Regions from separate parts of the Enterobacter sp. HK169 genome, predicted to be linked through region 3. Evidence: predicted binding sites of a transcription regulator. Region 3 holds the regulator's gene; each other region holds the start of a gene.
What was found. The regulator CRP, encoded in region 3, controls carbon source genes, mostly activating them, when cyclic AMP is high. The targets are predictions, from matches to a motif close to ATGTGANNNNNNTCACAT.
Positions count from the first base shown of each region.

Region 1: msrB (peptide-methionine (R)-S-oxide reductase MsrB) is a predicted target of CRP. The motif match lies at 2,185-2,202, and genes of this name have one in related genera.
Region 2: focA (formate transporter FocA) is a predicted target of CRP. The motif match lies at 1,600-1,617, and genes of this name have one in related genera.

Region 1 is NZ_CP017087.1:187,961-191,104, reverse strand. It holds gene ansA (asparaginase) at 1-637, shown strand, start outside; gene pncA (bifunctional nicotinamidase/pyrazinamidase) at 647-1,288, shown strand; gene EnteroDNA1_RS01000 (YeaC family protein) at 1,334-1,597, opposite strand; gene msrB (peptide-methionine (R)-S-oxide reductase MsrB) at 1,654-2,067, opposite strand; gene gapA (glyceraldehyde-3-phosphate dehydrogenase) at 2,408-3,144, shown strand, end outside.
Region 2 is NZ_CP017087.1:4,473,480-4,476,623, forward strand. It holds gene pflB (formate C-acetyltransferase) at 1-632, opposite strand, end outside; gene focA (formate transporter FocA) at 684-1,541, opposite strand; gene ycaO (30S ribosomal protein S12 methylthiotransferase accessory factor YcaO) at 1,948-3,144, opposite strand, start outside.
Region 3 is NZ_CP017087.1:2,545,757-2,548,900, reverse strand. It holds gene EnteroDNA1_RS12185 (YccS/YhfK family putative transporter) at 1-847, opposite strand, end outside; gene crp (cAMP-activated global transcriptional regulator CRP) at 905-1,537, opposite strand; gene EnteroDNA1_RS12175 (OsmC family protein) at 1,849-2,253, shown strand; gene EnteroDNA1_RS12170 (phosphoribulokinase) at 2,320-3,144, opposite strand, start outside.

The sequences.
Region 1 (3,144 bases), 2.2 Mb from region 3:
CGGGCAGATCAACCTGCTGAACTCCCTGTACGTGGCGGCGAATTACCCGATCAACGAAGTGTCACTGTTCTTCAATAACCGTCTGTATCGCGGCAACCGTACCACCAAAGCCCATGCTGACGGTTTTGACGCCTTCGCCTCCCCTAACCTGCAGCCGCTGCTGGAGGCCGGGATTCATATCCGTCGTCTGGGCACGCCGCCTGCGCCGAACACCGCCGGCGAGCTGATCGTGCATCCGATCACTCCGCAACCGATTGGCGTGGTCACTATCTACCCGGGTATCTCCGCCGACGTGGTGCGTAACTTCCTGCGCCAGCCGGTGAAAGCGCTGATTTTGCGCTCCTATGGCGTCGGCAACGCGCCGCAGAACGGCGAATTCCTGAAAGAGCTTCAGGAAGCCAGCGAGCGCGGAATTGTAGTCGTGAACCTGACCCAGTGTATGTCCGGAAAGGTCAACATGGGCGGCTATGCCACCGGCAACGCGCTGGCGCACGCCGGAGTTATCAGCGGGTTCGATATGACCGTTGAGGCAACGCTGACTAAACTTCACTATTTACTGAGTCAGGATCTGGACATTCAGTCTATTCGCAGCGCGATGATGCAAAACCTGCGCGGCGAGCTGACCCCGGACGAATAAGGAGTGCTCATGAAGCAACGCGCCCTGTTACTGGTCGATTTGCAAAATGATTTCTGCGCGGGCGGTGCGCTGGCCGTCGCCGAAGGTGACAGCACCGTTGACGTGGCAAACACGCTGATTGACTGGTGCAAAGCCCGCGGTGAAGCGGTTGTCGCAAGCCAGGACTGGCACCCGGCGAATCACGGCAGCTTTGCCAGCCAGCACGACGTCGAGCCTTTCACTCAGGGTGAACTCGACGGGCTGACGCAAACCTTCTGGCCGGATCACTGCGTACAGCAGACGGAAGGCGCGGAGCTGCATCCGCTCCTGAACCAGAAAGCCATCGACGCGGTGTTCCATAAAGGTGAAAACCCGGCTATCGACAGCTATAGCGCGTTTTTTGATAACGGGCATCGCCAGAAAACGGCGCTGGACGCGTGGTTACGCCACCATGAAATCACGGAGCTGATCGTGCTGGGCCTGGCGACGGATTACTGCGTGAAGTTTACCGTGCTGGACGCGCTCCAGTTGGGGTATACCGTCAGCGTCATCACCGACGGCTGCCGCGGGGTAAACATTCACCCGCAGGACAGCGCTCAGGCGTTTATGGATATGGCTGCGGAAGGCGCAACGCTGTATACGCTCGAAGACTGGCTGGAAACACAGGCGTAGTCTTTTACGCCCTCTCCCTGTGGGAGAGGGTATCAACCTGCACCGTTATTGCATTTTCATCGTCGCAATCGGCTTCGGCGTGATGCCAAAGTCTTCTTTCAGCTCGCGCTTGCTCTTCATGACCATCTGGCCTTTGGTGTCGATCGTCATGTGCTGCGCGTCGGTGTTATTGCGCGCCTGCCACAGCATCACCAGCTGCAAACTATTCTCTTTTTGCTCCGGCGTCAGCGCAACGCCGTCGGGCCATTTTCCCAGTTCTACGGCGGTCACCAGACGCTGATAAATCTCCGGCGTCATGCCGCTAATCATGTCATCAATATTCACTCTCGCGCCCTTTCAAAGGAATAATTTGCTGAATCGTTTTTTCAACCCTTAATCTGGTCACCGTTTTCATCATCGGTGAAGCTCATTGAGGCTGAATTTACGCAGAAACGCTCGCCCGTAGGCTGGGGGCCATCCGGGAAGACGTGCCCAAGGTGCGCATCGCAGTTGCCGCAGCGAATTTCCGTACGCACCATGCCGTGCGACGAGTCGGTCAGGTAGCGGATGGCCTCATCGCTCACCGGCTCGTAGAAACTCGGCCAGCCGCAGCCAGAATCAAATTTCGTTTGTGAATTGAACAGAGGCGCATCGCAGACCAGGCAGTGGTAGACGCCGTCTCGCTTGTTGTGCAGTAAACGCCCGGTGAACGGCGGTTCCGTTCCGTGATTCTGCGTCACGTAAAACTGCATTTCTGTGAGGTTTTTTTTCAAATCGTCAGGGTTACGTTGGTTCGACATATGCTTACATCTCGCTGTAGAAACAGACATCTTTCAACCCGGATTCTAACAAAACATTAACACCCTTGCGTGCACTTTTGATCTAAACTTATGTGTCGCGAATAAGCGGTCAGGCAATTGTGATCACGTTCACATTTTTATCCTGCGAGGACTTTAAAATCCCGGCTCAGCCCCCATATGGGTGCAAGCTCAAAGGGAAAGTGAGGCGAGTCAGTCGCACAAACGTTAGTCACAGGATTGATTTGTCGCAATGATTGACACGATTCCGCTTGACGCTGCGTAAGGTTTTTGTAATTTTACAGGCAACCTTTTATTCACTAACAAATAGCTGGTGGAATATATGACTATCAAAGTAGGTATCAACGGTTTTGGCCGTATCGGCCGTATTGTTTTCCGTGCTGCTCAGAAACGTTCTGACATCGAAATCGTTGGTATCAACGATCTCCTGGACGCTGAATACATGGCGTACATGCTGAAGTACGACTCAACTCACGGTCGTTTCGACGGCACCGTTGAAGTGAAAGACGGCCACCTGGTTGTTAATGGCAAAACCATCCGCGTTACTGCTGAAAAAGACCCAGCTAACCTGAAATGGAACGAAATCGGTGTTGACGTTGTTGCTGAAGCAACCGGTATCTTCCTGACCGACGAAACTGCGCGTAAACACATCACCGCTGGTGCGAAGAAAGTTGTTCTGACTGGTCCTTCCAAAGACAACACCCCAATGTTCGTTCGTGGTGCAAACTTCGAAACTTACGCTGGCCAGGATATCGTGTCTAACGCATCCTGCACCACCAACTGCCTGGCACCGCTGGCTAAAGTTATCAACGACAACTTCGGCATCATCGAAGGTCTGATGACTACCGTTCACGCGACTACCGCTACTCAGAAAACCGTTGATGGCCCGTCTCACAAAGACTGGCGCGGCGGCCGTGGCGCGGCTCAGAACATCATCCCATCCTCTACCGGTGCTGCTAAAGCTGTAGGTAAAGTACTGCCAGAACTGAATGGCAAACTGACTGGTATGGCGTTCCGCGTTCCAACTCCTAACGTATCCGTTGTTGACCTGACCGTTCG
Region 2 (3,144 bases), 1.9 Mb from region 3:
CCGTTTTCCAGATCGGACTGCAGGGAAACAAACTGCGCGTACTTGTCTTTCATCAGGAAGTCGATACCGTACAGCGCAACGCGACGGTAGTCACCGATGATACGGCCACGGCCATACGCATCTGGCAGACCAGTCAGAACGCCAGATTTACGGCAGTTCAGAATGTCTTTGGTGTAAACATCGAATACGCCCTGGTTGTGGGTTTTGCGGTATTCGGTGAAGATTTTTTTCAGCATTGGGTCCAGCTCGCGGTTATACGCTTTGCAGGAACCTTCAACCATTTTGATACCACCGAACGGGATGATTGCGCGTTTCAGTGGTGCTTCAGTCTGCAGACCAACGATTTTCTCAAGGGCTTTGTTGATGTAGCCAGCATCGTGAGAAGTGATGGTGGAAGCAACGGAGGTGTCAAAATCAACTGGCGCGTGAGTGCGGTTTTCCAGTTTAACGCCTTCCATTACGCTGTCCCACAGCTTGGTGGTCGCGTCAGTTGCGCCAGCCAGGAAGGATTCGTCACCTTCATACGGGGTATAGTTCTTCTGAATGAAGTCACGTACGTTTACTTCATTCTGCCAGTCACCTTTCGCAAAACCTTCCCAGGCTGTGGCTAACTTTTCATTAAGCTCGGACATGTAACACCTACCTTCTTAAGTGGATTTTTTATTTACTGCCTGAGAAAACCATCAATGATGATCGTCGCCACGCAGGTAAATGACCCAGTATGTCAACCCAACTAACAGACCCCCACCGATAATGTTCCCGATAGTGACAGGGATCAGGTTATCAGTAATGAAATTCATAATAGTCAGGTGAGAGAAACTTTCCGGGGATGAACCAACTGCGGTCCAGAACTCCGGGCTTGCAAAGTCGCGGATGACAATGCCCATTGGGATCATGAACATATTCGCGATACTGTGCTCAAAGCCGCTGGCAACAAACATCGCAACCGGCAGAACCATAATTAAGGCTTTGTCCATCAGGCTACGACCCGAGTAGCTCATCCATACAGCCAGGCAGACCATCAGGTTAGCGAGGATGCCGAGAGCAACGGCTTCGATAAATGTGTGGTGCATTTTGTGGTCGGCGGTTTGCAGGACGTTAAGGCCCCAGCCACCGTTGGCGGTCATGTACTCGCCAGAAAGCCACATCAACAAAACAAAGAGCAGACAGCCAACCAGGTTACCCACGTAGACGTTAAGCCAGTTGCGTGCCAGCTGACCCCAGGTAATTCTTCCGCTGGCCTTTGCCACGACAATCAGCACCGTTGAGGTGAAGAGGTCGGCGCCGCAGATGACGCAGAGAATCAGACCCAGTGAGAAGCAAATGCCGCCAATCAGTTTGGCCATGCCGAAAGGCATTCCGGCAGTACCGGTGGTGGCGGTGATGTAGAAGACGAAAGCGATAGAGATGAACACACCAGCCGTGATCGCCAGATAGAACGTCTTCATCGGGTGTTTCGTTGCTTTATAGACACCCGCTTCTTCGGCAACTTTGGCCATCGCAGCAGGGAGTAAAAGATCAAAAGGGTTGTCAGCTTTCACACTAACTCTCTCTTTATTAAGTCGGCGACGAGATACTAACAAAGCATTATAGAAGAGAAATTGATATAGATCATATCTCGCCTGGCTTATAGGCCCGCAGTGTGTATGGTTTTACAGCAAATGCGGAGTAAGTATTTGATTATCCGTATAAAAATAAATTTTAAAAGTTATGAAAAGAGTTGAATTTTTTCGTTCAGCCACCTCTGACGCAGTTAATTAATATGGAGTATTTACCATAAAAAGTAACAGTAAAGCCCAGGTAAATATTATTATATTTACCCATGTTTAACTTTATTATTACAATCAACAGTCATTGCCGAAGAAAATAAAAAACGGGGCAATGAAATTGCCCCGTAATATAGCCCAGACGATTGAATACGCCTACAGCTGGTAATGTTATGTGCGCTTATTTTGACCAGTAAGCGGCTTTTGCTTTCTGCAGTTTTTCGTAGGCCTTCAGCAGCGACTGATGCGCCGGGAAGGCTTTCAGATCGCTATCAACAGCCTGCAGACCATAGAACGGCGCTTCGCCGCTCAGGGCTGCACTGGCTGCTTCTACGGCCTCAGCTCCGTACATCCGCACGAAAGCATTCAGGTATTGCAGCGGCTCGCGATCCTCTTCCTGGGCCAGCAGCAGCAGGGTTTGCAGGCAGCGGTAATAATTGGTGCGCTCGGCAGAGAAGACCGACTGGTTGAATTCCATGGTCCACTCGGTCCAGGCCAGGGCCTGATCCAAATCGCCACCCGCTAGGGCCAGCATCGCTTTCAGCTCACCGATGCGCAGGGTATACCAGCCGTTGTCTTTACCGGTCGCCAGGCCCAGCAGTTCGCGTACGCGGGTAAAGTCATCGTGGCCTTCTTCGTCCAGTTGGGCGATCAGGTTCAGATAATCTTCTTTCTCCCACTCGCTGCCCGGCAGAGCCAGCAGCGTTTCGCGCAGGTGCGCGCCCATGCTGTTATTCGCCAGCCACAGATCTTCAGCCGGGTAGATGTCGGACATGCCTGGAACAATAATGCGGCACGCGTATACGCCAAGGTGTTCGTAGTCGGCAATATAAACTTCCCGATCTTCCGCGTTGAAGATCGCCATCAGCGTGGCGAACTCTTCTTCCGTGGTACCGGCAAAGCTCCAGTCCACGAACGGATAGTCGGCGTCCTGCTTGAACATATCCCAGGAAATTAAACCGCTGGAGTCGATGAAGTGGGTTTCAAGGTTGGTATGCTCGGCCACTTCTTCATCGTCAAACGTTGGCGGGGTGAAGACGTCGAGATCTTTCAGGCTACGGCCCTGCAGCAGCTCGGTAACGGTACGCTCCAGCGCCACGCCGAAGTCAGGGTGCGCGCCGAATGAGGCGAAGCAGGTACCGTTGGCCGGGTTAAACAGCACTACGCAGATAACCGGATACTTACCGCCCAGCGAGCCGTCATAGGCAAAGATCGGGAAACCTTCTGCTTCCAGCTTAGCGATGGACTCCACTACGCCCGGGTAGCGCGCCAGCACGTCTGCCGGAATTTCTGGCAGGCTGATGGATTCAGCGATGATGCGGTTTTTAATGTGGCGTTCGAAAACTTCAGACAGACCCTGCACGCGTGCTTCATTGCG
Region 3 (3,144 bases):
TATCATCGGCCAGGATCCGCAGACGTGCCGATACGGTCTGCGCGTTCCAGCGGATCACCGCTTCGGCGTGGCTGCGCTCGACCAGCTTTTGCACCTCCTGCGGGTGGTGAAGGCTTACGGAGATATGCTCCTGTAGATCCAGCCCGACCTGGAAGGTGCGCAGCAGCCGCTTGTACTCGTGGTTCTTGTTGGCGGCGAGCATATGCAGCTGCTGATAGCACTGGCTTATGAGATCCACCACCTTCTGCTGGCGCGTCAGCAGCGGCGGTAAGGATTTTTCCGGATCGGTGTGCTGGGTGAGCAGGGTGTATTTGGCCTCGCAGTAATCCGCAAGCTGCACATAGAGCAGGCTCAGGGATTCACGCAGCGGCTGCTCCCGCCACAGCCAGAACCAAAACCAGTTAAACAGCCCGTACCATAATGTCCCCAGGGCGTAGATCAGCAGCGGCTCCCACACCGGCATGTTCCCGGCGAGGCTCAGCGTGAAAATGGCCGCAATCAGCGAGGCGGGAAGCAGGCGAGCATGCAGCGAACTGATTTCCGCCGTGACGCCAAGGGTCATCGCCAGTACGGTCAGGATCAGCGGCAGCGGGATATCCCGGGCAAGCAGGAGTTGTACGGCGAGGCTACAGCCCGCAAACAGGCAGCCACCAACGATCAGGCGTTTGAAAAAACGCTTATGCGGCGTGTCCAGACCGGCGATGTTGCAGCAGGCGGGCACGAGGGAAAACAGCAGGCCTTGCTGAAGATGTCCGAGGATCAGGCCTATGGCCACAGGAAGACACAACACCAGCGTTTGCCGCAGTGCGTAGTTAACTTCCGGGTGATAGATCAGCCTGCGCCACATGGGGAGTAGAGACAAAAACGGCGTGACACCTTGCGATGGCACGCCGTTTAAGCGGAATTAACGCGTTCCGTAGACCACGATGGTTTTACCGTGGGCGGAGATCAGGTTTTGATCTTCCAGCATTTTCAGGATACGGCCCACTGTTTCACGGGAGCAGCCGACGATCTGACCAATTTCCTGACGGGTAATTTTAATTTGCATGCCGTCCGGGTGGGTCATGGCGTCTGGCTGTTTCGCCAGGTTCAACAGGGTTTGTGCGATACGGCCGGTAACGTCCAGGAAGGCGAGGTTACCCACTTTCTCTGACGTGACCTGCAGACGGCGCGCCATCTGGGAAGAAAGACGCATCAGGATGTCAGGGTTAACCTGAATCAGCTGACGGAACTTCTTGTAAGAAATTTCAGCCACTTCACATGCTGTCTTTGCTCGAACCCAGGCGCTACGTTCCTGGCCCTCTTCAAACAGGCCCAGTTCACCGATGAAATCGCCCTGGTTCAGATAAGAAAGGATCATCTCTTTCCCTTCTTCATCTTTGATCAGCACTGCCACCGAGCCTTTAACGATGTAATACAACGTTTCCGCTTTTTCACCCTGGTGAATCAGCGTGCTCTTCGATGGGTACTTATGAATGTGGCAATGAGACAAGAACCATTCGAGAGTCGGGTCTGTTTGCGGTTTGCCAAGCACCATGCGCTGTTATCCTCTGTTATAAGCTGTCACCAGAGTCATCAGATGCATCCGGACTCTGGGGTTGCAATCGAATTCTTACCCATACCCTGGGAAGTCGGCTACCGTAACGTTTCGCAGCCAGTAAAGTTTGATGTCCTCTGCATACACGTGTAACGTCAATGTATTACTGTAGCATCCTGAGTGTTTTAGCATAGCTTTCGCCGCGTGTCTCCTGGTGTCTCGCTTCAGCATGATGCAGGTCGCCTTCCATTGCGATAAATGTAACGCACACGTAATCTGTCACCAAAAATGCAACGTTGGAGTTAATGAATATGCAAGCGCGCGTGAAATGGGTTGAAGGTTTAACGTTCCTGGGCGAGTCCGCGTCAGGACACCAGATTTTGATGGACGGTAACTCCGGCGATAAAGCACCCAGCCCAATGGAAATGGTGCTGATGGCGGCAGGCGGATGCAGCGCAATTGACGTGGTGTCGATTCTGCAAAAAGGACGTCATGACGTGACGGATTGTGAGGTTAAACTCACGTCAGAGCGTCGCGAAGAGGCGCCACGCCTGTTCACCCATATTAACCTGCACTTTGTGGTCACCGGTAAAGAGCTGAAAGACGCGGCGGTCTCGCGTGCGGTGGACCTGTCTGCGGAGAAGTACTGCTCTGTGGCGTTAATGCTGGAGAAAGCGGTAAAAATCACGCATTCGTATGAAGTGATCGAGGCGTGATTGATGGGGCATCGTGCGTGTTGATGCCCTCACCCTAACCCTCTCCCACAGGGAGAGGGAACATGCTCACGCGATCTGCTTCCCTTCCATCAGTCGCTCCACCAGCGGCGTCATGATGAGCTCCATCGCCAGCCCCATTTTTCCGCCCGGCACGACTAACGTATTCATGTGCGAAATAAACGAGCCCTGCAGCATTGCCAGCAGCCAGGGGTAATCAATGCCTTCGAGATTGCGGAAATGGATCACCACAAAGCTCTCATCCAGCGACGGGATGCTTTTGGCCGCGAACGGGTTGGAGGTGTCCACCGTCGGCACGCGCTGGAAGTTGATATGGGTGCGGGAGAACTGCGGCGTCAGGAAGTTAATGTAATCCTCCATGGAGCGCACCACGGAGTCCATCACCGCTTCGCGAGAATGGCCACGCTCGCTCATGTCACGCGTCAGCTTCTGGATCCACTCCAGGTTAACGATAGGGACCACGCCGACCAGCAGATCCACGTGGCGCGCCACATCGTGTTGAGGGGTGACCACGCCGCCGTGCAATCCTTCGTAAAACAGGACGTCGGTGGGTTCCGGCAGCGGCTGCCACGGGGTAAAGGTTCCCGGCACCTGATTCCAGGGTACGGCTTCATCATAGGTGTGCAGATACTTGCGGGACTGCCCTTTGCCGCTCTTACCGTACTCTATAAAGGTTTGTTCCAGCAGGCCAAAGTCATTGGCCTCCGGGCCGAAGTAGCTGATGTGTTTACCCGAATCGCGCGCCTTACGAATGGCCATGTCCATCTCCGGACGCGTGTAGCGGTGAAAGCTGTCGCCTTCGACCTCCGCCGCACGGAGATTCAGCTGGGCGAAAATCTTGCGAAATGCGAGGCTGGTGGTGGTGGTTCCCGC